DNA from 3 places in the Comamonas sp. GB3 AK4-5 genome. Region 2 is predicted to be linked to each of the others. Evidence: predicted binding sites of a transcription regulator. Region 2 holds the regulator's gene; each other region holds the start of a gene.
The links. The regulator FNR, encoded in region 2, switches genes on or off when oxygen is low (the NO sensors DNR and NnrR bind a similar motif). The targets are predictions, from matches to a motif close to TTGATNNNNATCAA.

Region 1 (9,687 bases), 330 kb from region 2:
GGGCCGGCCATGCTGGATGTGATCCAGGGCAATGCGGAGCTGATGATCGATGGCCTGGGTTCGGCCCTGCCGCATCTGCAGGCCGACCGGCTGCGTGCGGCCTTTGTCACCAGCGCCGAGCGTTCGCCGTTGCTGCCCGATGTGCCCACCGCACGCGAGCTGGGGCTGACGGATTTTCAGACCCTGGCCTGGTATGGCATCTTCGCGCCCAAGGCCACGCCCCAGGCCGTGCAGGCCCAGCTGATCGAGGTGTTTCGCTCCATGTCCCAGGCGCCTGCGGTGCGTCAGGCTTGGCAGGCCGTGGGCACGCGCTGGCCCGGTTTGTACGGGGCGGACTTCGCCCGTTTCTTGCAAGAGGAAATGAAGCACTGGGCCGGCATCGTGCGCCAGACCGGCGCTGCTGCGCGGCCGTGAAGCATCTTCTTGCGGTGTCACTTGGGCCACCTCGGTGGCCGTTCGATCTTTCTGGATATCTCCCATGACTGGACACATCACGCTGCAGCCCTGGAGCGCGCAGCCCGCGCATGCAGGCATTTACCGCGTCACCGTGCAGCACGACGGAAAACTCAACGCCATGTCGCGCGGCATGTGGGTGCAGCTGAAGACGGTGTTCACCGAGCTGTCCCGGCGCCCTGACCTACGCTGCGTGGTGGTGCAGGGTGAGGGCGAGGCTTTTTGCGCCGGCGGCGACATTGCCGAGTACCCGGGCTTTCGCTTTGATGCCGCTGCACTCGCTCATTTTCACGAGGCCGAGGTATGGGGCGGGTTGCAGGCCATGCTGGATTGCCCGGTGCCCTTGATTGCCTCCATACGCGGCGCCTGCATGGGGGCGGGCGTGGAGATGGCCAGCTGCTGTGACCTGCGTCTGGCCACGGCGCAGGCCAAGTTTGGCGCGCCCATTGCCAAGCTGGGCTTTCCCATGGCGCCGCGCGAGCTGGAGCTGGTGGGGCGCGAGCTGGGCAGCATGCTGGCGCGGCGCATGCTGCTGGAGGCTGCTGTGTTCAATGCGGCTGAAATGGCGCAGCAGGGTTTTATCGGCAGCGTGGTGGATGCGCCACAACTGGAGGCCGAGGTGCAGCGCACGGCCGAGCGCGTGGCCCAGCTTTCGCCCCAGGCGGCAAGGCTGAACAAGCAGGCGCTGCGCGCCATTGCGGCCGGTGGTGCCCAGGCTGTGGCGCAGCCCTATGCCTATGCCGACTCACGCGAGCACCGTGAAGGCATTGCGGCCTTCCTGGAAAAGCGTACGGCGGTTTTCTGATCCCCCCCCTGGGGGACGGCACCAACGCGTCGGGGCGGCCCTTGCGTGGTGCCTCTGACATGGGGCGTGTCGGCTTTGGTGGTTTCTGGAGTCAGCCCAGGTCTTTACACGCAGACAGAAAGCTCCGTGGGTGGAGGCTGCTCATGCCAGGGGCTGCGTTGGTTTTCTCGGCGCTGTGAGAGCGGGAGTCGGCGCCGCGTGCTTTGGGGCTATATGGGCGCTAGCGTATATGGGGTGCGCTGTGGGTGCTCTTAAAAGCAAAGCGGCGCCTCAAGCGCCGCCATGCGTGGGCAGCGCCATCAGGCCCTGCCGGGATTAAGCCAGCATTAGCAGCCGAGTGGGCTGCAGCGGCTTAGCGCAGCACCAGTACTGGAATCTCCGAGTGCGTGAGAACATGCTGTGTTTCGCTGCCCAGCAACAGGCGCTTCAGACCCTTGCGGCCATGCGAGGCCATGACGATTAGATCCGCTTTTTGCTTGGTGGCGGCCGACATGATGGCTTCGGCCACCAGGTCCGACTTGGCGATGCTGGTCTTGACCTTCACGCCCACGGCTTGGCCTTCTTCCTTGACCTTGTCCAGCATGGCCTGTGCCAGCTCGGACCATTTGGCTTCGATGCGCTTGATCTCGGTGTTGTCCACCGTCACGCCACCCTCCAGATAGCTGCGGGGATAGCGCGGGACCACCTTGAGCGCCACCACGGTGGCGCCGCAGAGCTTGGCCAGGGCCAGGGCGTTGGCCACGGCTTTGTCGGAAAGAGGGGAGCCGTCGGTGGCAACCAGAATGCGTTCGTACATGTGTTATCTCCTAATTTGCAAGCGGACAGGTCAAAGCTTAGAGCGGTTGCTGGCATCGATCTTGATGCACATCAATACGTTCATCATCGCGCCCGTTACGCTTCAGCCATGTCCCACGAAACCCTGAGTCCATCGCGGGCGCGCGAGCGGGTTGCGCTTGATTCGGGCCGCCTGGATGACTCTGGCAGTGTTTCGCTGCTCGATGATCCGTTGGAGTGGGGCTCGTTCGGGCGTCCTGCTGCTGCGTCCCATGACCGCGCTCAAACCGAGGTCGTCGACCCCTTGCAAGTTCCGCTATGGGAGTCGCATGTGGTGCTCGACGGCATGCACTGCGCCACCTGCGCGCTGACCATCGAGGCGGCGCTGAACGCCGTACCAGGCGTGCAGCGCGCCGATGTCAGCGGTGCCACCCACCGTGCCAAGGTGCAATGGGATCCGGAGCAGGTACGCCCCTCGCAGTGGATGGCGGCCATCCAGCAGGTGGGTTACGGCGTGCTCCCCGCGCGCGACGCGCATGCCCGCGAGCTGCGCCAGGCCGAAAACCGCCGTGCACTGTGGCGTTGGCTGGTGGCAGGTTTTTGCATGATGCAGGTGATGATGTACGCATGGCCTGCCTACGAGGCCAGGCCGGGCGATCTGACGCAGGAGATGGAAACCCTGCTGCGCTGGGCCTCCTGGGTCATCAGCATTCCCGTGATTCTCTTTGCCTGCGGGCCATTTTTCCGCAGCGCCTGGCGTGATCTGCGCACGCGCAGCATCAGCATGGACCTGCCTGTGGCCGTGGGCATGCTGATCACCTTTGTGGTGAGCTCCATGGGGACCTTCGACCCGGATGGTCCTTTTGGCAAAGAAGTCTTCTACGACTCGCTGACCATGTTCGCCTTCTTCCTGCTGTCCGGGCGCTGGCTGGAGCTGCGTCTGCGCGACAAAACAGCGGGTGCCCTGGAAGCCGTGATGAACCGCCTGCCCGACAGCGTGGAGCGGCGCCTGGCAGAGGGCGGCTGGGAGCGCGTGGCCGTGCGCCGCCTGCAGGCCGGTGATGTGGTGCGGGTGCTGGCGGGCGAGGCCTTTCCCGCCGATGGTGTGGTGGTCCAGGGCCAGACCCATGCCGATGAGGCCCTGTTGACGGGCGAATCCACACCGGTGCGCAAGGCCGAGGGTGATGCCGTGACCGCAGGCAGCTACAACCTGGGCAATCCGGTGGAAGTGGCCGTGGATGTGGTGGGCGGCCAGACCCGTTTTGCCCAGATCGTGGACCTGATGGAAAGCGCCGCGCTGCAAAAGCCGCGCCTGGCGCAGCTGGCCGATCGCGTGGCCAAGCCGTTTTTGCTGGTGGTGATGCTGGCTGCGCTGGCAGCTGGCCTGTACTGGTGGCCCAGCAACCCCAGCCACGCCATGATGGTGGCGGTGGCCATTTTGATTGTGACCTGCCCTTGCGCACTGTCACTGGCCACGCCGGTGGCCATGCTGTCGGCTGCAGGATCTATGGCCCGGCAGGGTGTGCTGGTGCGCAATCTGCAGGCCCTGGAATCGCTGGCCGAGGCAGACACCCTGGTGTTCGACAAAACCGGCACGCTGACGCAGGACGGTATGCAAATCATGGGTGTGGACCTGGCTCCCGGTAGCCCCGCGGCATCGGCCGATGCCGCACTGGCACTTGCCGGCCTGTTGGGCGGGCAGTCGGCCCACCCGGTGTCACGGGCGCTGGCGCTGGCTGCGCAAGGGTTGGCAGCGCCAGCAGTGGCCTGGCAGCTGCAAAGCGTGGAAGAAACCGCGGGCGCCGGCTTGCGCGCCCAGCTGCTGGATGCGCAAGGCGCCGTGCATGTGCTGCGCCTGGGTTCCTGGCGCTTTGCGGGCCAGGACCAGGCCGTGGATGGGCTGCAGCGCGTGTACCTGGCCGAAGAGACCGAAGCGGGCCTGCTTCCCTGGGCCAGTGTGCGCCTGAGCGAAGGCCTGCGCCCCGAGGCCCGAGCCGTGGTGGCTGCGCTGGGCCAGGCGGGCATGACGCTGCACCTGCTTTCTGGTGACCGCGATGCCGCCGTGCAACACATGGCCCAGGCCGCTGGCATTGCCCATGCGCGCAGCGAATGCACACCCCAGGACAAATTGGAGGCCCTGCAGGCTTTGCAGGCCCAGGGCCGCCGTGTGGCCATGGTGGGTGATGGTTTGAATGATGGCCCGGTGCTGGCGGGGGCCCATGTGTCTTTTGCCTTTGGCCGCGCCGTGCCGCTGGCGCAGTCGCGCTCGGACTTTGTGGTGCTGGGCGATGACTTGGGCCTGATTGCGCAAAGCGTGCTGCTGGCCCGCAAAACCATGCGCATCGTGCGCCAGAACCTGGCCTGGGCCGCGGCGTACAACGCCGTCAGCATTCCGCTGGCGGTGATGGGCTGGATGCCAGCCTGGCTGGCGGGTCTGGGCATGGCGCTGAGCTCGCTGCTGGTGGTGCTCAATGCGGCACGCCTGGCCAAGCCTTTGCCTGTGGCCGCAGGGCAGCAGGGGCAGGGCGGTGCTGCCGTCCGCCAAGGGGACGACGCCGCTGGCGCGGCCCCGCTTCTGGGAGTGCGGTAATGGATATTTTGTATTTGCTGGTGCCGCTGTCTGTGGTGTTGGTGCTGGCGATCTTGGCGGCCTTGTGGTGGGCAGTCTACCGAGGGCAGTTCGAAAGCGTGGAGCAGGAGGGCGAGCGCATTCTTCGAGACGATTGATGATCGTCAACACTCAAAAAAACGATTCAATGAACACTTTCAGTGCTAATTAAGAGGTGCCCGATGGATTCTCTAAAAATCAATACTGCCCACTACAACGATTCTGTTGTACGGCAGTTTTCTATCATGGCCGTGGTATGGGGGGTGGTTGGTATGGCTGTGGGCGTGCTTGTCGCGTCCCAGCTGGCCTGGCCTGAACTCAACTTCGGTATTCCCTGGCTGAGTTTTGGCCGTTTGCGTCCACTGCATACCAATGCGGTGATTTTTGCGTTTGGTGGTTCGGCGCTTTTTGCGACCAGCTACTACGTGGTGCAGCGAACCTGCCACACAGCGCTGTTCCTGCCTAAGCTGGCGACCTTCACCTTCTGGGGTTGGCAACTGGTGATTCTGGCTGCTGCGATTTCGCTGCCCATGGGTTACACCCAGGGCAAGGAATACGCCGAGCTGGAGTGGCCTATCGACATTCTGATCGCCGTGGTGTGGGTGGCTTATGCCATCGTCTTCTTCGGCACCATCGGTATCCGCAAGGTCAAGCACATTTATGTGGCCAACTGGTTCTTCGGTGCCTTCATCATTGCTGTGGCCCTGCTGCACATTGTGAACAGCGCCTCGATTCCTGCTGGCTGGATGAAGAGCTACTCGGCCTATGCCGGTGTGCAGGACGCCATGGTGCAGTGGTGGTATGGCCACAATGCCGTGGGCTTCTTCCTGACCGCAGGCTTCCTGGGCATGATGTATTACTTCGTGCCCAAGCAGGCTGGCCGCCCCGTGTACTCGTATCGCCTGTCGATCGTGCACTTCTGGGCCCTGATCTTCACCTACATGTGGGCCGGTCCTCACCACCTGCACTACACCGCGCTGCCTGACTGGACCCAGTCCGTGGGCATGGTGTTCTCGCTGATTCTGTTGGCTCCCAGCTGGGGCGGCATGATCAACGGTGTGATGACCCTGTCGGGCGCCTGGCACAAGCTGCGCGACGACCCCATCCTGCGCTTCCTGATCGTGTCCCTGTCGTTCTACGGCATGTCCACTTTCGAAGGCCCGATGATGGCCATCAAGACCGTGAACGCGCTGTCGCACTACACCGACTGGACCGTGGGCCACGTGCACTCTGGTGCGCTGGGCTGGGTGGGTCTGATCACCATGGGCTCGCTGTACTACCTGGTGCCGCGCCTGTTTGGCCGCGAAAAAATGCACTCCGTGCCCGCCATTGAGCTGCACTTCTGGATGGCCACCATCGGCATCGTGCTCTACATCGCCGCGATGTGGATTGCCGGTGTGATGCAGGGCCTGATGTGGCGCGCCATCAATGCCGACGGCACGTTGACCTACACCTTTGTGGAAAGCGTGAAGGCGACCTATCCCTTCTACGTGATCCGTGTGGTGGGTGGTCTCTTGTACCTGGCCGGCATGCTGGTGATGGCTTGGAACGTCTGGATGACCGCCATGTCGGGTCGCGCCGTCAAGGTGCCCGTGGTCACCGTGAACCCCGCTCACGCCTGAGTTTGAGGAACCAATATGTCTGCATCTAATAACAAAGGCTTTACCCACGAGAAGGTGGAAACCAACAACTTCCTCTTGATCGTTCTGATCTTGCTGGTGGTGGCGGTGGGTGGCCTGGTGGAAATCGTGCCGCTGTTCTTCCAGAAGTCCACGACGGAGGCGGTGGAGGGCGTCAAGCCCTACCCACCCCTGCAGCTGATGGGCCGCGACGTCTATCTGCGCGAAGGTTGCTACAACTGCCACTCGCAGATGATTCGCCCCTTCCGCGCCGAGACCATGCGCTACGGCCACTACTCGGTGGCGGGTGAGTTCGTGTACGACCACCCCTTCCAGTGGGGCTCCAAGCGTACCGGTCCCGACCTGCACCGTGTGGGTGGCAAGTACAGCGATGAATGGCATCGCGTGCACTTGAACAACCCCCGCGATGTGGTGCCCGAGTCCAACATGCCTGCCTACTCCTGGTTGGAAAAGAGCATGGTGGATGACACCGTCGTGGCCCAGCGCATGAGCGCGCTGCGCAAGGTAGGCGTGCCCTACACCGACGAGGAAATCGCCGGCGCTGCAGAGCAAGTCAAGGGCAAGACCGAGCTGGAGGCTGTCGTGGCCTATCTGCAAGGTCTGGGCACCGCGCTGAAGTAAGGGGGCTGTATATGGATATCACCACCATGCGCATCCTGGCCACGCTGGCGTCGTTGGCGTGTTTCCTGGGCATTTGGTGGTGGGCGTATGCCCGCCGCAACCAGGCCCGATTTGATGAGGCAGCCATGCTGCCTTTTGATCAAGACTGATTTCTCCACCAGAACGAGAACATCCCATGAGCGATTTCGTAAACAATTTCTGGTCGGTCTATGTCGCTGGTATCACCCTGGTAGGCATCTTGGCTTGCCTGCTTTTGCTGGTGCTCACTGCCCGCAAACGGGTGGTGTCTGACAATGACAACACGACCGGGCACGTGTGGGACGAAGACCTGCGCGAGCTGAACAACCCCATGCCACGTTGGTGGATGTGGATGTTCGTCATCACCATCGTCTTCAGCCTGCTGTATTTGGTTGTCTATCCCGGTATGGGTTCGTACGCCGGCAAGCTGCAGTGGAGCCAGATCGGCGCCTATGAAAAGGAAATGGAAAAGGCCAACGAGGCGCTAGAGCCTCTGTATGCCCGCTTCACGACCATGACCACGCAGGACATTGCCAAGGACGACAAGGCCATGGCCATTGGCGAGCGTTTGTTCATGAACAACTGCGCCCAGTGCCACGGCTCTGACGCACGCGGCAGCAAGGGCTTCCCCAACCTCACGGACGGAGACTGGCTGCACGGTGGCGCGCCTGAGCAAATCCACGAAACCATTGCCAAGGGTCGCATCGGCATGATGCCGCCCCAGGCAGAGGCCGTGGGTACGCCGGAAGATGTGCGCAACCTGGCCCACTACGTGCTGAGCCTGTCGAACAGCCCGCACGACTCGCTGAAGGCCTCGCTGGGCAAGTCCAAGTTCATGATTTGCGCAGCCTGCCACGGTGCAGACGGCAAGGGCAATCAGATGCTGGGTGCTCCCAACCTGACCGACGACAACTGGCTGCATGGCTGGGGTGAACAAGCCATCGTGGACATGATCACGAACGGCAAGATGAACCAGATGCCTGCCCAGGAAGCCAAGCTCACGCCTGCACAGATCAATGTGCTGACGGCCTATGTCTGGAGTTTCTCCAACAAGCAGGGATCGGCTAACTGATCCGTTTGATGAACGAGGCGGCATGAGAGTGCCGCCTTTTTTCATTGGTGAGTTGAGAACATGTTCAACGTTTCCTCGCGGCGCGCCTGCGTAGAGGCATTGAAGATGTTCTAAGAAAGAAAGTTGCCCCATGACTTCTGTTAACGAGGAGAAGACCCCCAAGAAGGTCATCCCCATTCAGCCGGAACCGACCGAAACGCGCAGCTTCTATGAAGCGCACAAGCGCATTTATCCCCGCTCCATCCGCGGCGTCTTCATGCGCTGGCGCTGGGCGCTGGTGGTGCTGACCCAACTGGTGTTTTATGGCCTGCCGTGGCTGGAATGGGGACAGCGCCAGATGGTGCTGTTTGACCTGGGTGCACGCAGGTTCTACCTCTTCGGCCTGGTGCTGTACCCGCAGGACTTCATCTACCTGACGGGGCTGTTGATTCTGAGCGCCTTGGCGCTGTTCCTATTTACCGCGGTGGCGGGGCGGCTGTGGTGCGGCTTCAGCTGTCCGCAGACCGTGTACACCGAAATCTTCATGTGGATAGAGCAGAAGATCGAAGGTGACCGCAGTGCCCGTATCCGCCTGGACCAGGGCGGCTGGACCTTTGAAAAGCTCTGGAAGAAGAGTTGCACGCAGCTGGTGTGGATTGCCGTGGCGCTGTGGACCGGCTTCACCTTTGTGGGCTATTTCGTGCCCATCCGCGAGCTGGGTGTGGAGTTGCTGGCCCTGCAGGGTGGCTGGCAGATCTTCTGGGTGCTGTTCTATGGCTTTGCCACCTATGGCAATGCCGGCTATATGCGCGAGCAGGTGTGCAAATACATGTGCCCTTACGCGCGCTTTCAAAGCGCCATGTTCGACAAGGACACGCTGATCGTCAGCTACGACCCGGTGCGCGGCGAGAGCCGTGGCCCGCGCAAAAAAGGCATCGACTACCAGGCACAAGGCCTGGGCGACTGCATTGACTGCAAGCTGTGCGTGCAGGTCTGCCCCGTGGGCATCGATATTCGCGATGGTCTGCAATACGAGTGCATTGGCTGTGGCCTGTGCATCGACGCGTGCAACAGCATCATGGACAACATGCACTACCCGCGTGGCCTGATCCGCCTGACCACCCAAAACGGTGTGGCCAAGGGCTGGAAGCACGCGCAGATCCTGCGCCGTGTGCTGCGCCCGCGTGTGCTGATCTATTCCAGTATCTTGCTGGCACTGGCCGTGGCCATGGTGGTGAGCATGTCGATGCGCCAGCCGCTGAAGGTGGACGTGATCCGTGACCGTGCCTCGCTGGCCCGCATTGTGGCTGGTGGCAAGCTGGAGAACGTCTACCGCCTGCAGGTGATGAATGCCACGGAATCTCCTCAGACATACAGCATTCGCGTGCATGGTCTGGACGGTGCCGAGGTAGCATCGGAAACCGAAGTGCAGGTGCTGCCGGCCGAAACACGGGGCGTGGCCGTGCGGGTGCAGATCCCGTACGGTGCGGCTGGCACAGGCTCGCATGCGCTGCTGTTCGACATTGATGCGGTCAGCGGCCAGGGCAAGGTGAGCGAGAAGTCGGTCTTCATCGTGCCGCGCTAAACCTGGGGCAGGGGCGTCACATCCCCTGCTGTTTCCAATCAAGGGCGCCTGGTGCGCCAGAAGAAAAGAGTGATGACCATGACAGCAGCAAGCGCACAAACCGCCATGCAACAACCCGCCATGCAACAACCC
Region 2 (9,687 bases):
GGTCTGTGGAAGCAGTTTGATGAGGCCTGCAACACCGCCTACAAGGTGGTGGAGGGCTGGCTGGACAAGCTGCGCAGCGAATCGGCCGAGCACAAGGCCTCGCGCACCGCGCTGATTGAAGAGCTGCGCGCCTGGGGCCAGTCGGTCAAGGACAGCCAGGACTGGAAGGGCATGGCCCGCAGCCTGCGCCAGTTTGCCGAGCGCTGGCGTGAAGGCGGTCATGTGGGCGAGAAGCTGTATGCCGAGCTGCAGCAGCAATGGCGCCAGGCCATGGGCGAGGCGGAAGCCCCGCTGCAGCGCGTGCAGCAAGCGAGCTTGCAACGCCGCCACGCCATGATCGAAGAGGCACAGGCGCTGGGCAATGCACCCGCGCTGCAAATCGCCGCCATCAAGGCGCTGCAGCAGCGCTGGCAGGCTGAAGCCCAGGAGGTGCCGGTGGATCGCCGCCAGGAGCAAAAGCTGTGGGATGCCTTCCGCAAGCCGCTGGATGAGGCTTTCAGCCGCAAGCCGGCCGAGCGCGGTGACCGCGCCCGCACGGCCGTGAACCCCGCCACGCTGAGTGCCCATGACCGTGCCGTGCTGGAAGCTTCGCAGCAATTGGAAGCCGCCAATGCCGACGGCGATGTCCAGAAAATCCGCGCCGCCGTGGCAGGGCTGGAAGAAGTGCTGCGCAACGCGCCTGCGGCCGCTGCTGCCGAAGCTGCAAGCCCGTCCGCAGCGGAGGGCGAAGCTGCCCCCGCAGCGCCGGCCGTGGCCCGCCCGATCAAGGCGGTGCGTGGTGATGACCGCCCCGGTATGCGCAAGGAGGCCGCACCGGCACCCGCTGCGCGCAAGCCTGGCCGTCCGGAGCGTGGTGATCGCGGTGATCGTTTCGAGCGCCCCGACCGTACGCCCCGTGGCCCACGCCTGGGTGATGCGGCTTTCCGTGCACAGCGCGAAGCCATGGACCACGCCCAGTTTGCGCTGCGCAAGCTGACGGCCCAGGCCCACGGTGAAGCCTTGACCCAACTGATGGATGCCTGGGGCCAGCGCGATGCGGCTTTGCTGCCCGCTGCCCAAGAGCTGGGCAAGCTCAGCAATGCGACGCGCAACAGCTGGCAGGCTGCTGTGTCGGGTGCTGCCCAGGGCGATGCTGCCCAGTCGCTGCTGCGCCTGGAAATGGCGGCCGATGTTCCCACGCCGGCCGACCAACTGTCTGCCCGCCGCGCTCTGCAGCTGCAGCTGCTGACCAACCGCAAGGCCGCTGACCCCCGCACCACCTGGGAGCAGGATGTGGCCGCCGTGCTGGCCGCTGCCCGCAGTGACAGCGATGCCCAGCGTCTGCAAAGCGCGCTCAAGGCCTTGCTGCGTGGCAGCAAATAAGGTCGTTTAGACGCTGACCTTCAAAAGCCTGCAGCAATGCAGGCTTTTTTTATGTTTAGGGTATCTGCTAGAGCGCCCGCGCCCAGCTTGGGGACAATGGCAGTGCGTATCCCTCAACAAGGAGAGTCCCATGCTGTTGCGTCGCTGGATGTGGATTGTTTGGCCGGCCTTTCTGGCCGCCGGGGTGATGGAGATGTTGGTCTTCGCCTTTGTCGATCCACTGGATCTGCCTCGGTTCTCAGCCTGTGCCGAGACGTCGCGCTTGGGTGTCTGTACCGCCGCTTTCTTTGTGTTCTGGGGCATCACCATCATGGCTTCGGCGATGACCTGTTTGCTGGCGCTTTCGCCCCGGGAGATCAACGACGCGGCGTCCGCATCCGCCTGATGTGGTGCAGATGCCACCATGAAAAAAAGCCTCCGTACGGAGGCTTTTTCAATAGGGCGCGCACGGCATCAGCTGCCGTGGGCTGTGGATCATGCGCACTCGTGCTGGCTGTTGACGATGCGCTTGAGGCCTTCGGTGTCGAGGATGCGCACATGGCGCTGCTTGACTTCGACCAGGCCTTCTTCGACGAACTTGGAGAAGGTGCGGCTGACGGTTTCCAGCTTCAACCCCAGGTAGCTGCCGATTTCTTCGCGCGTCATGCGCAGCACCAGCTCGGACGAGGAAAAGCCGCGGGCATGCAGGCGCTGCACCAGGTTCAGCACAAAGGCGGCCAGGCGCTCCTCTGCGCGCATGCTGCCGAGCAGCAGCATCACGCCATGCTCGCGCACGATTTCGCGGCTCATCACCTTGTGCACATGGGACTGCAGTGCCGTGACTTCGCGTGAGAGATCTTCCAGGCGATCGAAAGGCATCACGCAGACTTCGGCGTCTTCCAGTGCCACGGCATCACAGGTGTGGTGGTCGTGCACGATGCCATCCAGGCCAATGATCTCGCCTGCCATTTGGAAGCCGGTGACTTGATCGCGGCCATCTTCCGTGGCCACGCAGGTCTTGAAGAAGCCGGTACGGATGGCATAGAGCGAGGTGAAGGCCTCGCCATTGCGAAACAGGGTGCTTCCACGCTTTACTTTGCGGCGGGTCGCCACAATTTCATCAATACGTTGCAGCTGCTGCTCATTGAGGCCGCTGGGCATGCACAGTTCGCGCAGGTTGCAATTGGAGCAGGTAACTTTGATGGGGGGGGGGGTCATGGTAATGACGCCTTGGGATCCCGCGGAACGGGCCATCGGACGTAATGCTGAAGGATTATCGGAATGTGGGGCGAGGGGGATCGAAGCAGAAAAGTGGAGGGAAGGCTCGAATGATTTGAATCAAATTGTCGCAGGTGTAGTTTGCTTGTATCTTGATGAGTGTCAAGTGTGACATTTCTTGCTTGGGGCACAGTGCAGCCAGCACACAAGGAATTCACACAATGACTGCTGTAACGCCAGAGCTACTTCGTCGGTATGACGTGCCTGGGCCCCGTTATACCTCCTATCCCACAGCTGACCGATTTATCGAAGCCTTTGGCCCTGGAGATTACGAGTTGGCCTTGCAGCAACGCAAACTCAACTCGGCCGCCAAGGCGCTGCCCATGTCGCTGTACGTGCATGTGCCGTTTTGCGCATCGCTGTGCTACTACTGCGCTTGCAACAAGATCATCACCAAGCACCATGAGCGTGCGCACACCTATCTGCAGTACCTGGAAAAAGAGGTGGCTTTGCAGGTGGCGCATTGCGGTGAGGGGCAGGCCGTCAGCCAGCTGCACATTGGCGGCGGAACGCCTACGTTCTTGTCTGACAGCGAGTTGTCGCAACTGATGACGATGCTTCGAGCGAAATTTTCCTTCGAGGCCGTAGGGGAATACTCGATCGAGATCGACCCGCGCACGGTGACACGCGAGCGCCTGCTGCATCTGGCGCGCCTGGGCTTTAACCGCCTGAGCTTTGGTGTGCAGGATTTCGATCCCGATGTGCAAAAAGCCGTGCACCGTGAGCAGCCTGCCGAGCAGGTGTTCGAGCTGGTGCAGGCCGCACGCGACATCGGCTTTCAATCGATCAATGTGGACCTGATCTATGGGTTGCCACGCCAGACGGCCGAGTCTTTTGACCGGACGCTGGAGCAGGTGGCTGCCTTGCGCCCTGATCGCATTGCGCTGTATGCCTATGCCCATCTGCCCGAGCGCTTCAAGCCGCAGCGCCGCATCGTGACGGAAGAGCTGCCGCAAGCCGGTGACAAGCTGTCCATGCTGTCGCGGTCCATTGATGCCTTTATGCAGGCCGGCTATGTCTATGTGGGCATGGACCACTTTGCGCTGCCGGACGATGCCTTGGCCATCGCCAAGCGCCAGGGGCGGCTGCACCGCAACTTTCAGGGCTACAGCACGCAGCCGGATTGCGATCTGATCGCGCTGGGTGTGTCGGCCATCGGCCGCGTGGGTGTGACGTACAGCCAGAACGCCAAGACGCTGGAGGAGTACTACGACTTCCTCGACCAGGGGCAACTGCCCGTGGTGCGCGGTCTGGCACTGAGCCGCGATGATCTGGTGCGCCGCGCTGTCATCATGGCGCTGATGTGCCAGGGCGAGGTGCTGTTCGAGCCCATGAGCCAAGCCTGGCTGCTGAATTTCGAGAGCTACTTTGCCAATGAGCTGGAGCTGCTGGAGCCGCAGGCAGAACAAGGTCTGGTGGAGATTCGCAGCGACGGTGTGCGCGTGACCTCCAAGGGCTGGTTCTTTGTGCGCGGAGTGGCCATGGTGTTTGACCGACATTTGCAGGCTGGCAAGACCCGGGCACGGTTTTCCCGGATCATCTAGCCCATGTGGCTATCGTTGTTGGGGACGGCATTTTTCATGGGGCTCGTGGGTGGGCCCCATTGTCTTGCAATGTGCGCAGCGCCTTGCGCGGCGGTGACGGGGCTGGAGTTGGGGCCGGAAGCCGGCACCCGTACCAGCATTCCCGTGCATGCGGATGGTGTGCAGCCGGCCCGGCAGTCCCGGATTTCGGCGCGTTGGCTGGCCTTTCATGGCGGGCGTTTGCTGGGCTATGCAGCGCTGGGTGGCGTGGCAGCCTATGCCATGGAGCGCGTCGCGTGGTTTTCCGATCGCACCACGGCGCTGCACCCCTTGTGGGTGATGCTGCACCTGGCCGCGCTGGCTTGGGGTTTGCTGCTGCTGTTTCAGGCACGCCAGCCTGCCTGGCTGGAGCGCAGCGGTCGCCAGCTGTGGGCGGTGGTGCAGCGCTGGCTGCATATGCCGGGTGGCACCTGGCTCACCGGTTGCCTGTGGGCACTGCTTCCCTGCGGCTTGCTGTACTCTGGCGTTTTGGTGGCTGCTTTGGCCGGTAGCGTGTGGCTGGGGGCGGTGAGCATGCTGGCCTTTGGTGTCGGCACCGGGCTGTGGCTGGCGGCTGGGCCTTGGTTGTGGCGCCGCGTCAGCGTGCTGCCCCAGTGGCGTGCGGCCTGGGGCATGCGGGTGGCGGGTGCCTTGCTGGTGGCTGTGTCTGTCTGGGCGTTGTGGATGGATGTGGTGGTGCAGCCCTCGCAGTGGTGCCGCTGACATATGTGGCGTGCAGGTGAAATCACATGGGGGCAACCAGATAAGTTGGGTGCCTACAAGCTAATGTGGCTTTGTCTGTCGTCATAATGAGGCGTTTGGGTTGATGCGCTGGCCGTTTTGGGTGGCGGAGACGATGTGACGCAATCCCTTTTCATCGATATTCAGGATGTCTGCATAGGCATGTATATCCAGCTGGACATCGGCTGGCTGCGCCATCCTTTTCCTGTGAGCAGTTTTCGCATCGGCAGCCCGGAGCAAATCCAGGCGCTGCAGTCGCTGGGAATACGCTCAATCCGTTGTATTCCTGCCAAAAGTGATGCGGAGATATCGCCTGCTTTACTTTCCCTTTCAATTGCAGAAGGTGACGGTACGGAGCAGCAGCCCTTGCGCATACCTGCCCCCCTGTTGATGCAGGCCAGGTCTTCGGGACAAAGCGTGCCGCCCCGCCGGAGTCAGCCGCAGGAAGACGGACCACTCGCGGTCCGTACGGAGCGTGCCGCATTGCAAATGTGCAACCAACGCTTTACGGTGGCAGCTGATGGATACCGCAAGGTGTTGGATGAGGTGGTGAGCGCTCCCGAACAAGCTCTGCAAACCAGCCAGCGTTTGGTGGGGGACTACATCACCGAGCTGCTGGACAGCTCGCAGACCACCATCCGGCTGTTGTCCGAAAACGTGGGGGAGCGGCAAGGTGCCCACCCCATCAATGTGACGGTCTTGTCGCTGCTGCTCGGCAAGGCGCATGGCTTGGATGCGGCGTGCTTGATGGATCTGGGTCTGGCGGCTTTGCTGCACGATGTGGGCAAGCTTGATATCGATCCGCGCTGTGCAGAGAACCTGCCTGGGCTCACGGATGGCCAGCGGCAGGAATATGAAAAGCATGTGGGGGCTTCGGTGGCCTATGCCCAGCGCATGGGGCTGTCGGCACGGGTGTTGACGGCGATTGCCCAGCACCACGAGGCGGCAGATGGGTCGGGGTTCCCGCTGCACCTGCTGCAGGAGGACTTGACGGTGGAAGGGCAAATCCTGGCGCTGACCAACTGCTATGACAAGCTGTGCAATCCGGTGGGTCTGGCCTCGGCCATGACGCCGCACGAGGCCCTTTCCGTGCTTTTTGCCCAACGCCGCGGCGGTTTCACGCGCGAGTTCGTGGAGCTGTTTGTGCGCGTGCTGGGGGTGTATCCCCCGGGCTCGGTGGTGCAACTGAGCGATGAGCGCTACGGCATGGTGGTGGCGGTGGACAGCGCGCAGCCACTCAAGCCACAGGTGCTGCTGTACCAGGCCGATGTGGCGCAAGACGATGCACAGCCCGTGGCCTTGGCGCAGCTGCCCGGGGTGGTGATCAAGCGCAGCCTGCGGCCATCGCAGCTGCCGCGCGAGGTGCTGGACTATCTCCTTCCGCGCAAACGTGTGTGCTATTTCTTCGAGCGGGCCGTTCCGTTGCTGGTTCAGCAAGGGGAGGTGTCATGAGCACGCATCCTCTGCAGGCTTGGTGCCAGGCCTTTGACTGGATGAGTGAGGCGGTCTGGGTGGTTGCGCCCTCATCGCTGACGGTGGTGTATGCCAATCGCGCGGCCCAGCAACTGGTGGGCCTGCCCCGCGAGCAGCTGCAGGGCTGCCATGTGCGCGATCTGGCGGCAGCGCCGCAGGATGTCTACCGCTGGAACGACCTGGCCGATATTGCCCAGGGGCAGGTCACCTACACCCAGGTGCTGCATGCCAGCGGCCGGGTGATACCGGTGGAGCAATGCATTCGCCAGATTCAGGATGCCCATGGCGCAGGCTGGCTGATCTGGACCTTGATGGACCGCAGCGAGCAGGACGCCACGGAGCGCGAGCTGGAAAGCCTGCTGGCTGAGTTGCGCGCCACGCTGGACTCTGCTGCGGACGGCATGCTGGTGTGTAGCGCGGACGGACAGATTCGGGCCTTCAACCACAAGCTGGCGGAAATCTGGGCCATGCCCAACGCATTGCTGCTGCAGCGCAATGACAGTGCCGTGCTGGCTTTTCTGCGCAGCCAGGTGCAGCAGCCCAAGGCATACGATCAATTGCTCGAGCAGTTGGGGCAGCAGCCACAGCTGCACACATGCGACGCGCTGCAGCTGCTGGATGGGCGCGTGGTGGAGCGGCGCAGTGTGCCCCTGCTGCGCCACGGTGTGCCGGCAGGGCGTATTTTTTCCTTTCGCGACATCACGCAGGCCACCGAAATTCAAAACGGGTTGCGGGTTGCAGCCCAGGTCTTCGAGAGCAGTCTGGATGCCATCTTCATCGCGGATGCGAAAGGTGCCATTGTCAAGACCAACCCGGCTTGCACACAGCTTTTGGGAGCAGGCTTTCCAGAAGGGACGCGCGCTACAGAGCTTTTCGACTACTGCGAGCAGGGTTGGCAGGAAGAGGTGGCACGTGCCTGGGGTGATGTGGGCTACTGGGAGGGCAACCGTACCTTGCAGCGGGCCAATGGCAGCCTGTGTGCCGTGCGCCTGTCCTGGGTGGCTTCGCGGGACGAGCATGGAAAGCTGCAGCAAAGCGTGGGCTTTATGCGCGACCTCACCCAGCAGCAGGCCGCGCAGCAGCAGATCGAGCAACTGGCTTTCAGCGACGCCCTGACCGGGCTGCCCAACCGCCTGTTTCTGGGGCAGCATGTCGAGCGGGCCATTGCCGAGTCGCCCGAGAGCAGCTTTGCGGTTCTGTTCCTGGACCTGGACAGGTTCAAGATCATTAACGACTCACTGGGTCACCAGTTCGGGGACCGCGTGCTGAAGCTGGTGGCGCAGCGCCTGCAATCCTGTTTGCGCCCGCACGACGTGCTGTGCCGGCTGGGGGGTGATGAGTTCGTTCTCTACCTGCACCACTGCCAAATGCCCAATTCGGAGCGCGTGGCCAAGCGCATCCAGGACGTGATGCGTGAGCCCTTTGGCTTGGATGGACTGGGGTTCTCGGTGCAGTGCAGCATCGGCATGGCCCAGTATCCCGACCATGGTCGCAGTCTGGATGAGCTGGTCAAGCAGGCCGATACGGCCATGTACCGCGTCAAGGCCAATGGCAAGGGCAATTACGGCTTTTACGAGCCCGCCATGTCCACCGGTCTGCTGGGGCGCATGCAAATGGAGCATGCCCTGCGTCAGGCGCTCAGTCATGAGGCATTGCGCGTGGTCTATCAGCCCCAGGTGGAAATGGCCACGGGCCGCATCGTGGCCTGCGAAGCCCTGCTGCGCTGGACCGATCCGCAACTGGGCGTGGTGTCACCCGCAGTATTCATCCCCCTGGCGGAAGAGTCGGGCTTTATCGTCAAGATGGGCGCCTGGGTGCTGGAGCAGTCCATTCGCGAGGCTGCGCGCTGGCTCAAGCAGGGCGTTGCCATCCAGATTTCGGTGAATGTCTCTTCGCTGGAGCTGCTGCAGCCAGACTTCGCCGTGCGCGTGTCTGGTTTGTTGAGCACCTACAGCCTGCCGGCCTGCTGGCTGGAGCTGGAGTTGACCGAATCCGTGCTGCTGCAAAAAGAGCCGGTGATCGTCCAATGCATAGAGCAGTTGGCGGCACTGGGCGTGCAACTGGTGATCGATGATTTCGGCACGGGCTATTCCAATCTGGCCTATCTCAAGCGCATGCCCATCAGCAAGCTGAAAGTGGACCAGTCGTTTGTGCGCGGCCTGCCGCAAGATGCCAGCGACAAAGCCATTGTGGAAGCCGTGGTCAGCCTGGGACGGGCGCTGGACGTGGAAATCGTGGCCGAGGGCGTGGAAACCCAGGCGCAGCGCGAGATGCTGCAGAGCATGGGCTGCGGTTTTTACCAGGGCTTTTTGTGTGCACCAGGCGTTGAAAGCGCCACGGTGCTGGCCATGCTGCGGGCGCAGACGGCGGGAATGGATGTGGGGGATATGCGGACCGGAGCGACAGCCTCTGCCGATTCGCCGGCGCTGCCTGGGAAGGCGGGGCGAAAGGTGTCTGCAAAAACCGCTACGCCGTCATCCTGAACCGGGGGTTCAGGTGGGCGAGGGCAACCAAGCATTGGGTTCATCTAACGCGAGACGATCACGCTTGCCTGGCAATGTACCAAGCCCGTGCTCAGGGAGCATTGGTTCAAGGAAATATAAAGCGCAGCGGCCTTGCAGACAGCGTTATTTTACTGCGCTTCTGGCCGCAGTGCCGACAATCCCCAAAGCCGTTACAGCAGTTGGCTTTCTACATCCAGTGCGGCTTCCATGCGTGCAATCAGATGCTGGGCCTGCAGCAGCTCCAGCTCACGCTGTGCCAGCAGTGCCTGCAGCTCCGTCATCAGCGCCGGCGTGTCCTCGTCGCTGTGGGTGGTCTCGGTGGCCGGCAGGGCGGTTGGCGTGCTTTCGAGGTTGAGGTCCAGCTCTTGCTCCAATGCCTGCACCCGCTCGCTCAGGGCTGCATTTTCAAAGGCCAGATTCACGGCCACCAGCACGCCCACACGCTCGCGCGAGCGGACTTTGCCAGTGTTGCGTATGCGTTCCATCTCCGCGTCAACGCGGTCGACGGCAGCCAGCAGCGGGGCTTCTTGGCCATCGGGGCAGGTCAGCAGATAGTCTTGCTGCAGGATGCGTGCTTCGATCTGGCTCATGATCCCTCTTGGTTGACGGGCAAGCGTGCAATCAGGGCGTCGACACGGGAGCGTGCCGCGTGCAGGCGCGAACGCAGCGAATCGCGCTCCTGCGTCAGGGCGGCGACTTGTTCGGCCAACAGGGTATTGGTGCGTTGGAGCTCCGCATGCCGCACCAGCAGGCGATCAACACGCTCTGCCAGCGGCTCGATCAGGGAA
Region 3 (9,687 bases), 2.2 Mb from region 2:
TGCAGGTGCCCACGCCCGAGGTGCAGCAGGCGCTGTGGACCTATCTGACGAATCCGCAGACCGTGCTGCGCATGCAGCATGCGCCCTACAGCATGGTCAGCTACGTCTGGGGGCAGCGTTACCAGCAGTCCAACCAGTGGGCGCTGGAGAGCCTGGCCGTGGCTATGGAACCCGCCACGGTGCAGCAACGCGCCCAGGCGCAGGCCTGGCTGCAGTTCAAGGGTTACGAGCCCAGCGCGCTGGTGATCCGCTCCTGGACGCGCCTGGGTGGGCGCATGACCGCCGCCAATATTGCCTTTGACGACCACCCGAATGAAAAGCGCTTTGCCAGCCGCATCGAGACCGTGACGGTGGATTCGGTCACCCAGTGGATGCAGCGCACCCAGCTGGCAGGCCCTGTACGCGAGCTGCGCTGACAGCGGCATGCGATATTTGCCATCAAAATGGTCTGTATCGCCCGTCTGGACTGCATAAGCCGCTATTGAGTCAGGAATTTGTATGAGTAAATCTTTGCGCTTGCCCGAGAAATGGTTTCGCCGTGGCCTGTGGCTGGTGTCGGTGGTGTTTGCCTCTTTTCTGATCGGCCTGGGCGGGCTGGTCGTGGGCAATCTGCCCCAGGTGGCGCCGACACAGGAAGTGGAGGACTTCATCCCCGCTGCCGACGCCCAACCGGTGAAGGCCGCGTTGCAAGCTGCCCGCAAGACCGAGCGTGAGGCAGAGCGGGCGCGGGATACGGCACGGCTCAAGTACGACGCGGAAAAGGCCAGGTACAGCGCTGCCCGCGAAACCTTTGACAACTGGGTGGCCACGCGCCGCGCCACCGACCGCCCCGAGCAGGATGCGGACCTGCTGCGCCGCACCCGTGCGCTGGATGCGCTCAAGCAGGCCGAGGACCAGGCCCGCCAGCTGCTGGAGCAGCAAGACCAGAGCAGTCTGGCGGCCGCGCAGGCGGTGGCACAGTCCGAGTCGGAGTGGTCGGCCTTGCGTGATGCGGCCTATCCCCAGTGGCAGGAGCGCATGCGGGCCGTGGAGCTGCGCGTTTTTCTGTACCGCCTGGCCATCACCTTGCCGTTGCTGGTGCTGGCCGGCTGGTTGTTCGTCAAGCAGCGCAAGAGCACCTGGTGGCCTTTTGTCTGGGGCTTTATTTTCTTTGCCCTGTTTGCCTTTTTCGTGGAGCTGGTGCCCTATCTGCCCGATTACGGCGGCTATGTGCGCTATATCGTCGGCATTGTGCTGACGGTGCTGCTGGGGCGCTATGCCATCCTGGCGCTGAACCGCTATCTGGAGCGACAAAAACTGCAGGAGGCCCTGCCCGAGGTACAGCGCCGCGAGGAGCTGAGCTACGACGTGGCCCTGGAACGCCTGGCCAAGAGCGTGTGCCCCGGTTGCGAGCGGCCGGTGGATGTGAAGAACACCGAGATCGACTTTTGCCCCCATTGCGGCATTGGCCTGTTTGACCATTGCGGCGCGTGCCAAACCCGCAAGAGCGCGTTCTCCCGTTTTTGCCATGCCTGCGGCGAGCCGGCGAAGGCGGTGCTGGCGCAGCCCCTCAAGCCCTGAAAGACAGATCCGGGGCGGCAGAGGGCGTTTGTGCCTGCCGCGGTGTGCTTTGCACTTCCACCTGGATCTGGATGGCGGACGGGGTCTGTGTCTGGGGCAAGGCCATGGTGCTGGGCACCGTGGCCAGACATTCCACGCGGTTGCGCCCGCCCTCCTTGGCGCGGTAGAGCTGGGCGTCGGCCTGTGCCAGTGCCAGTTCTGTCGTGGCGGGCAGGGCCGTGGCCGCGTAGTGGGCCACGCCCACGCTCATGGTGATCTGCAGGCAACCGCCCTGGGGGATGGGAAAGGACAAGGCCTGCACGGCGATGCGCAGACGCTCTGCGGCGGCCAGTGCCTCGTCCAGCGAAGCGCCAGGCAGGCAGACGCAGAATTCCTCTCCGCCATAGCGCCCCACCAGGGTGCCGTCTTGCTGCTGTTGCAGCAGCGTGTTGGCAAAGCCTTGCAAGACCTGGTCGCCCATGGCGTGGCCATGCTGGTCGTTGACCTTTTTGAAATGGTCAATGTCCAGCAGCAGCATGGCCAGGGGAGCAGGTGGGGCATGCAGCTGGGACAGGGCCGCTGCGCTGCGCTGTATGAAGGTGCCGCGTTCCAGTGTGCGGGTCAGAAAGTCATGCTCTGACGCGTAATGCAGGCGCTGCAGCACCTCGTTGCGTGCTGCATGGGAGCAGGCCACGGTCAGCGGGCCCAGCCACAGCAGGCTCAGCTCCAGGCGCAGCGCGGCCATGCCGCCGATGACGGTGCTGGTCTCCAGGTCATAGCCTTGGACGAAGAGCAGACATTTCCACAGCGTGAACAGGGCGAACAGGGAGGCGGTGCAAAACAGCGAATAGCGCAAAGCGCACCAGATAAAGGCCGGCAGCGTGAAGGCCATGGCGCCAGGGCCGCCAATGGCAAAGGCCACCAGCTCGGACAGCAGCAGTGCCAGCAGTGGCAGCGGATTGGAGTGCTGCGAGTCTTTTTGGCGCCCAGGTTGTCCATAGCTGAGCACCATTGGCACGATGAGCAAATGGTTCATGCCTTCGGTGACCAGCATGATGGTCAGCGTATACCAATGTTGCCCCGTACCTGGCTCCACCCATTGCAGCATGGCCGTGACGGTGCTGGCTGCCAGGCAGGGGGCCAGCACATACAGCGGAGAGTGTTCGCGCCGCAGCTGCAAGGTGGCCGGTGTCAGCCGTGCCAGCAGTGTGCTGCCCACCAGCACACCCGAGACGTCGGACAGGGCACAGAACAGGGCGGACTGCAGCGGCTGCTGATCCAGCAACTGAGCGACCAGGCTGGCCAGGGCGATGGCCATAAAGCAGGGCCAGCGACGCCACTGTGGCTGGCGCGCCAGCAGCCCCAGCATCAGGGCATTGGCAATGCCAAAGCTGGAGAAACCATCCCATAGCTGCCATTGCGACGTCAGCGGATAAAGCAGCAGGGCAATGCCCCATGGCAGGGCTGCATGTTGCCGAGGCGAAAAGGAGTCAGCGTGTGCCTGTGACATGGCGGCGGTGGTGCAGATGGGAGGGGGTGTCGCTGGTGTTTCCGTAAACCGTGGAGACCACGCGGTCGCGCCCGTTCTGCTTGGCTTGGTAGAGCTGCAGGTCTGCGCTGTGGATCAGTGCGTCGATGGCATGGGGCGGGGGGCAATGGGGGCAGAACGCCATGCCCACGCTCACGGTGACATGCAGCGGCGGGCTGCTGCCACCCAGCGCAAAGCGGTGGGCGCGCACGGCAGCACACAGTCGCAGTGCCAGTGCCTGGGCCTGGTGCATGGACATCTGGGGAAGCAGCACCAAAAACTCCTCACCACCCAGGCGGCCCATGGTGTCGCCCGCACGCAGTTGGAGCCCAGCCACCTGGGCAAATTGGCGCAGCACGGCATCACCGGCGGCATGGCCATGGCAGTCGTTGATGCGCTTGAAATGGTCCAGGTCCAGCACCAGCATGGCCACCGGCGCCTGTCGGGCGCAGAGGTGGCCCATTTGCTGTTTGGCCTGCAGGAAAAACGCATTGCGGGAGAGCAGCCCGGTGAGAAAGTCGTGGCTGATGGTGTGGTTCAGCTGCTCCATGGCGCGCTGGCGTGCCTGGCGGTTGCAGGCCATGGCCAGCGGCCCCAGTGCGAGCAACGTAATGCCCACCCGCAGCGACAGGGCGCTGTTCCAGAATTGGGGCGTGAACTGAAAGCTGCCCATGGCGACCTCTGCCGTCAAAATCAGGCAAACCACCAGACACAAGATGGCCGTGCTCAGAAAACGGTAGCGGATTGCGCACCAGAGCAAGGCGGGGATCACAACCGGCAAGCTGTCCGCCCCTCCAACGGTCAGGGCCGCGGCGGTGGATGCGATGACGGCAGCCAGCGGTGCCGCGTGCTTCCACAGCCGGAGCAGGGAACGCGGGGGGAAGCAGATGGAAATGCTGAATGGGCGGCAGCGAGGCAGGGCCAGCAGCACGGGGAGGATCAGCATATTGCTTTGCAGCTCGCCGCTGAACCACATCGACAGGCTGACCCAGAGCTCGGTCTGAAACAGCACAGGCCCCGTTCCGCCGGCGACCACGGCACTGGCACTGGCAGCGGCCAGTACCGCAGCGAACAGCAGCAAAGCCGAGTGCTGGCTTTGCATATACCGGGTGGCCGCATCGGCGCGCAGCAGAATCAGGCAGCAGGTGGCACTGCTGACCAGGTTGGCCGCAGTGAACCACAGGGTGCTCAGCAGCTGTGAGCCGGTCAGCAGATCGGCCGCCACAAAGCCCGTGCCGGCACCCAGCCAGGCCAGCGGGGAATGCGCCAGATGCGGGTGGCGCAGCATCAGCCCGGCCAGCACCGGGTTGGCCGGCCACAGGGCCGAGGTGAAGTTGATGGGGCGCCCCAGAATGCCGAGCAGGGCGAAGCAGAAGACGATCAGTGCTACCAGCGCGGGCCCCCGCCATCCGGCCCACGTCGGCTCTGGCGTGTCACAGTCCTGCGCAGCGGTGTGGGAAGGCGGGAGTTGCGGTGTGGGCATGGCGCGGGCTACGCACCATGCAATAGGGCAGGTGCCGTGGCCGTTATACCCCGCGGCTGCGATCCTGCGCGAACTTCTGTCGGAAAGCGCCGAACGTCCCGGCCTCCAGTGCAGCACGCACTTCCTGCATCAGATTCAGGTAGTAATGCAGGTTGTGGATGGTGGTCAGCATGGGGCCCAGCATCTCACCGCAGCGGTCCAGGTGGTGCAGATAGGCGCGCGAGAAACCGTCGCGGCCGCCGTCGTCCCAGCTCACGCCGCTGGTGCCCGCGCAGGCGTGGCAGGTGCAGGTGGTGTCGAGCGGCTGGTGGTCGGTCTTGTGGCGTGCATTGCGCATCTTCAGATCACCATAGCGGGTGAAGACCGTGCCGTTGCGCGCATTGCGCGTGGGCATCACGCAATCGAACATGTCCACGCCGTCGGCCACGCCCTGGACCAGGTCTTCGGGCGTGCCCACACCCATCAGATAGCGCGGCTTGTGGGCCGGCAATAGATGGGGGGTGTGGGCCATGATCTCCAGCATCTCGTCCTTGGGCTCACCGACGGAGACACCGCCCACGGCATAGCCTGGGAAGTCCATTTCCACCAGCGCCTGCAGCGATTCCTCGCGCAGATTCAGGAACATGCCGCCTTGCACAATGCCGAAAAGGGCATTGGGATTTTCCAGGCGTTCGAACTCGTCCTTGGAGCGTTTGGCCCAGCGGCGGCTCATTTCCATGCTCTTGCGCGCCTCGGCCTGGGTGGTCTTTTTGCCGTTGGTTTCGTAGGGCGTGCATTCGTCGAGCTGCATGACGATGTCGGAGTTCAACACCGTCTGGATCTGCATGCTGACCTCGGGCGACATGAACAGCTTGTCGCCGTTCACGGGGCTTTGGAAATGCACGCCTTCCTCGGTGATCTTGCGCATGGAGCCCAGGCTCCAGACCTGAAAGCCGCCCGAGTCGGTGAGGATGGGCTTGTTCCACTTCTCAAAGGCATGCAGGCCGCCAAAGGTCTGCATGATGTCCAGGCCGGGGCGCATCCACAGGTGGAAGGTGTTGCCCAGAATGATTTGCGCGCCCATTTCCTCCAGGCTGCGCGGCATCACGCCTTTGACGGTGCCATAGGTGCCCACGGGCATGAAGATGGGGGTCTGCACCACGCCATGGTTGAGCGTGAGCTGGCCACGGCGCGCGTGGCTGTTGGGGTCGGTCTTGAGAAGTTCGAACTGCAGCATGATGGCGCGCATTGTCCTTGAATTGGCTCCCCCCTGAGGCGCTGCGCGCCTTCCCCCGAGGGGGACGACGGCCTTTGCTGCGGGGCGGCCCTTGCTGGCCGTCCCTGACTTGGGGCGTGCCGTCGTAGGCCCTTGCGCTGGCCCTGGTGTGGTGCGCCGTTGCATGTGGCATGCCTGCGCGAGAGCCGCTGCCTGCGCGCAGCGCTTGTTGGTGGTTCTTGACCTGGGTCACGGCCCAATGCATGCGATGGGGAGGGGGCGGTGCCGGGGTGTCTATAGTGGTGGTTGCGGCCATCAGGCCATTCAGGAGGACATGGAAATGACAAGAATTTTGGTTGCAGTGGATGGTTCTCCCTCGTCGCTGGAGGCTGTGCGCCATGCCGTGGGGCTGGTGCGCAGCGGTCTGCGCGCCACGGTGGTGCTGGCCCAGGTGCAGGAAGAAGCATCTTTTCTCGAGCTGGCCACGCAGGATTCCGACCGCATTGCCAAAGCGGCCTTGGGTGCCGGCATGCACCTGATGGCGCCTGCCGTGGTGGAGCTGCAGGCCGCAGGCGTGCCTTTCGAGCGTGAAGTGGCCCTGGGCGAGCCCGGCACCACCTTGGTGGACATGGCCGAGCGCCTGCAGTGCGACTGCATCGTGGTGGGGGCTCGCGGCATGGGCGCGCTGCGCCGGGCCTTTATCGGCTCGGTGTCGCAGTCGGTGCTCAACCACAGCCGTGTGCCGGTGACCGTGGTGCGTGAGCGCGAAGATGCCGCCATGGAGGTGTTGGGCGAGGACGGTGCCCAGGTGATGGCCGATGGCGTGACGCCTTTGTCGACCAAGGCCAGTCTGTAAAAGACCTGCAGAGCAAGCTCCTGGCGCAGGAGCTGCTATCAAAAAAGCGGAGCTGGGCTCCGCTTTTTGGCTGCTGGAAGAGGGCCGTCTCTTCCCGACTTCAGGCTGCCGCCTGTTGGCGGTAGCGGTCGTAACGATCGTGGCTGTGGGTGGAGGCGCGCTCGCTGGCGGCTTGCAGCTTGCCATGGGGCAGCGTGGCCAGGCGCTGGAACATGCGGCGGCAGTAGCCGCGTATCCACAGGCATTTGTTGATTTCATCCACGGGCAGGGGCCCGGAGACCACGACGATGCCGTCCGCCTCATCCCACAGCCCAGCCAGGCGCAGGCGGCGGCACATGGTCAGCGCCCAGGATTGGATGCGCAGCGGACTGCCATGCTGGTGGACTTCTCCGGTGTGCAGGTTAAAGGCGATGGCGACATGGTCGGTCTTCAGCTTGAACCGGCGTGTACCGGTGACGGCATTGGGCTGTTCGCGCATGTCGTAGAGGTAGTACTGCCCGGATCTGAGCTGATATCGCAGATGCTGTAAATCCATGAATCATGCCCTTTAAAGCGTGCCCCTGAGAGCGGGCGGTACGCAGGACTGCGTGGGAGGCATTCTCTCCGAAATAGCCCAAGGAGGGGATTATCTCGTCGGTTGGACCCTGGCTAACTGCGCATCAGACGGGGCTTCCCCCGCCATGTGTGCGGATTGCGCCAGTCCAGGGACTGCGGCCCGGGGAATTAAAAGTCCAGCAGGCTGAGACCCACGCTGAACATGGTGCGCTTGTAGTTGTAGTCGATCAGGCTGTCGCCGTAGCCGCTGAACAGCTGCACATGCAGGCGCAGATTGCTTTTGCCACCGTTCCAGCCCTCACCCAGGGTGCGCAGCCACTCGATGCGGCCTGAGCCTCGGCCCTTGCCCAGGCTGCCTCTGGCGGTCAGCCCGAGGTAGTTGTGCTGGTTCACATTCCAGCCCAGCTTGAGCTCGCCACGGCCTATGTCGTCTTGTATGCCGGGGTTGTCATCGTTGTTCGGGCTTTCCTTGATGCGCTGCCACAGCTTGGCGTGGACTTGCCAGCGATTGTCCAGTTCGGCTCCGGTGAGCACATACCAGCGGTTCCAGCTGCGCGATAGCGGGTCGCTCTGGCCATTGGACTGGTGGGCCAGCCCCACGCCGCTGTAGCGCCAGCGCCAGCCAAAGGGCAGTTGGGCGGTGGTGGGGTAGATGTAGAAGATTTCCGGCTCGTGGTCGGTGGTGCGAAAAGGCCGGGAAATATCGGCATTGAACACCTGCCAGTACGACTGCTGGGTGTAACCCACCCACAGCGAATCCTTGAGGCCGGAGCTGCTGTCGGTCAGCAGGCCGGAGGCCAGCTTTGTGCGCGCAGACAGCTGTATGCGCATCTCCTGCTTTTGGTAGGGCTCCGAAGTGCTGGCTGGCTTGCCGGGAGTGCTGGGCTGCTCGTTGACATGGTCGGCCGTGGTCAACGACACGCTCATGGGGCGGTAGCCACGCAGGCTGAAAGTGCCGCAATCGGTGCCGGGCTCCAGCTCAAAGAAGCGCGAGACCTCGCTGTAGCGCGGATCGCGGCAGCCGCCGTTGGTGGATTGCAGCCCCTGGCCTGCCACGTCGGCCACGGCCATGGGCGCATTGGCGGCCTGTTGCAGCGTGGGGGCGGGTTGCGCATTGGCGCTGGCAGGCGGGGCTGTCCAGGCCGTGGCGGGCGGCGGGGTCAGTGGTTGCTGCTGCTGGGCCCAGCTGTCAAAGCAGGCCAGGCGGGCCTGGTTGTCGGAGGTGGCAGCGCATTGCTGCCATGTGTGGTCTGCCGCATAGGTGGCTCCAGAGCAGATCAGCGTCAAGCCTGTGGCAAGGGCCCAGACGGAGAGATGCTGCAGGCAACGGTGCAGCCACAGTGGGTGCTTGTCAGTGCTTGGTTGGTGGGCTGTGGCGGGCATGCGATGAGGTCCTTAGGCGCTCCCGGTTTGGAGAGCGTGCCGACCTTAGCGCAGCAGCCCGCAAAAAGCATGGGAATACCTTATTGGTTTTGTCATCGTGTGTGTAAAAAACGCGTCTATCCCCGTGTTCCATAGCCCATGCAGCACAAGCAGGCGAGGCAGTACGCTGTGCAGGGGCCTGCGCCGGCCGCACTGCCTCGCTCGCGGGTGCCATCGCCCTCAAGCGAAGCGGGTTCAGACTGCGCAGCCTCTCGTTTGAGAGGAGTCCCAGGCCTTGAAAGGCCGCGTGATGAAGATGTTGAGCCAGCAGCTTTTGCCAACTCTGTGGCGGCTCAAGCTGCTGCATGGCACTTGATTTTCAAGACGCTGATCCAGACCGTGTTTCAGAAGTCGAGCAGGCTAAAGCCCACGCTGAACACGGTGCGCTTGTAGTCGTAGTCGATCAGGCTGTCGCCGTAGCCGCTGAACAGCTGCACATGCAGGCGCAGATTGCTTTTGTCGCCGTTCCAGCCATCACCCAGGGTGCGCAGCCATTCGAGCCGGCCTGAACCGCGTCCCTTGCCCAGGCTGCCGCGGGTGGTCAGTCCGAGATAGTTGTGCTCGTTCACATTCCAGCCCACTCTGACTTCGCCTCGGCCTATGTAGTCCTCGATGCCCGGGTTCTGATCTTTGTGGGAGCTTTCCGTGATGCGCCTCCACATCTTGGCGTGGACATGCCAGCGGTTGTCCAGCTCGGCACCGGTGAGCACATAGGCGCGGTTCCAGCTGCGCGACAACGGATCGCTCTGGCCATTGGACTGGTGCACCAGCCCTACGCCGCTGTAGCGCCAGCCAAAGGGCAGCTGGGCCGTGGTAGGGTAGATGTAGAAGATTTCGGGCTCGTGGTCGGTGGAGCGAAACGGCCGGGAGATGGCGCCGTTAAACATCTGCCAGTACGACTGCTGGCTATAGCCCACCCACAGCGAATCCTTGAGACCGGAGCTGTCCTCGGTCAGCAGGCCAGACGCGATTTTGGTGCGTGTGGACAGCTGGATGCGCACTTCCTGGTCTTTGTAGGGTTGAGGGTTGTTGGGCCCTTTGCCGGACGGTGTGGGCTGCCGAAGGGTCTGGTTTGCAGTGGTCAGTGACAGGCTCATGGGGCGGTAGCC

Region 1: the regulator FNR is predicted to act here: its motif matches at 2,116-2,129, upstream of ACA027_RS13505 (universal stress protein).
Region 3: the regulator FNR is predicted to act here: its motif matches at 5,985-5,998, upstream of ACA027_RS02015 (universal stress protein).

Annotation. Positions count from the first base shown of each region.
Region 1 is NZ_CP166730.1:2,990,686-3,000,372, reverse strand. It holds gene ACA027_RS13515 (Bug family tripartite tricarboxylate transporter substrate binding protein) at 1-414, shown strand, start outside; gene ACA027_RS13510 (enoyl-CoA hydratase/isomerase family protein) at 479-1,258, shown strand; gene ACA027_RS13505 (universal stress protein) at 1,611-2,054, opposite strand; gene ACA027_RS13500 (heavy metal translocating P-type ATPase) at 2,163-4,622, shown strand; gene ccoS (cbb3-type cytochrome oxidase assembly protein CcoS) at 4,622-4,759, shown strand; gene ccoN (cytochrome-c oxidase, cbb3-type subunit I) at 4,823-6,262, shown strand; gene ccoO (cytochrome-c oxidase, cbb3-type subunit II) at 6,278-6,901, shown strand; gene ACA027_RS13480 (cbb3-type cytochrome oxidase subunit 3) at 6,913-7,050, shown strand; gene ccoP (cytochrome-c oxidase, cbb3-type subunit III) at 7,077-7,991, shown strand; gene ccoG (cytochrome c oxidase accessory protein CcoG) at 8,122-9,555, shown strand; gene ACA027_RS13465 (FixH family protein) at 9,634-9,687, shown strand, end outside.
Region 2 is NZ_CP166730.1:3,318,453-3,328,139, reverse strand. It holds gene ACA027_RS15060 (DUF349 domain-containing protein) at 1-1,362, shown strand, start outside; gene ACA027_RS15055 (hypothetical protein) at 1,493-1,747, shown strand; gene fnr (fumarate/nitrate reduction transcriptional regulator Fnr) at 1,837-2,559, opposite strand; gene hemN (oxygen-independent coproporphyrinogen III oxidase) at 2,781-4,163, shown strand; gene ACA027_RS15040 (sulfite exporter TauE/SafE family protein) at 4,167-4,904, shown strand; gene ACA027_RS15035 (hypothetical protein) at 4,986-5,120, opposite strand; gene ACA027_RS15030 (HD-GYP domain-containing protein) at 5,085-6,374, shown strand; gene ACA027_RS15025 (EAL domain-containing protein) at 6,371-8,878, shown strand; gene ACA027_RS15020 (cell division protein ZapA) at 9,070-9,489, opposite strand; gene ACA027_RS15015 (DUF904 domain-containing protein) at 9,486-9,687, opposite strand, start outside.
Region 3 is NZ_CP166730.1:443,309-452,995, forward strand. It holds gene ACA027_RS01990 (DUF2145 domain-containing protein) at 1-416, shown strand, start outside; gene ACA027_RS01995 (serine endopeptidase) at 499-1,560, shown strand; gene ACA027_RS02000 (diguanylate cyclase) at 1,550-3,049, opposite strand; gene ACA027_RS02005 (diguanylate cyclase domain-containing protein) at 3,030-4,550, opposite strand; gene tgt (tRNA guanosine(34) transglycosylase Tgt) at 4,594-5,766, opposite strand; gene ACA027_RS02015 (universal stress protein) at 6,086-6,601, shown strand; gene ACA027_RS02020 (hypothetical protein) at 6,702-7,136, opposite strand; gene ACA027_RS02025 (phospholipase A) at 7,325-8,539, opposite strand; gene ACA027_RS02030 (phospholipase A) at 8,923-9,687, opposite strand, start outside.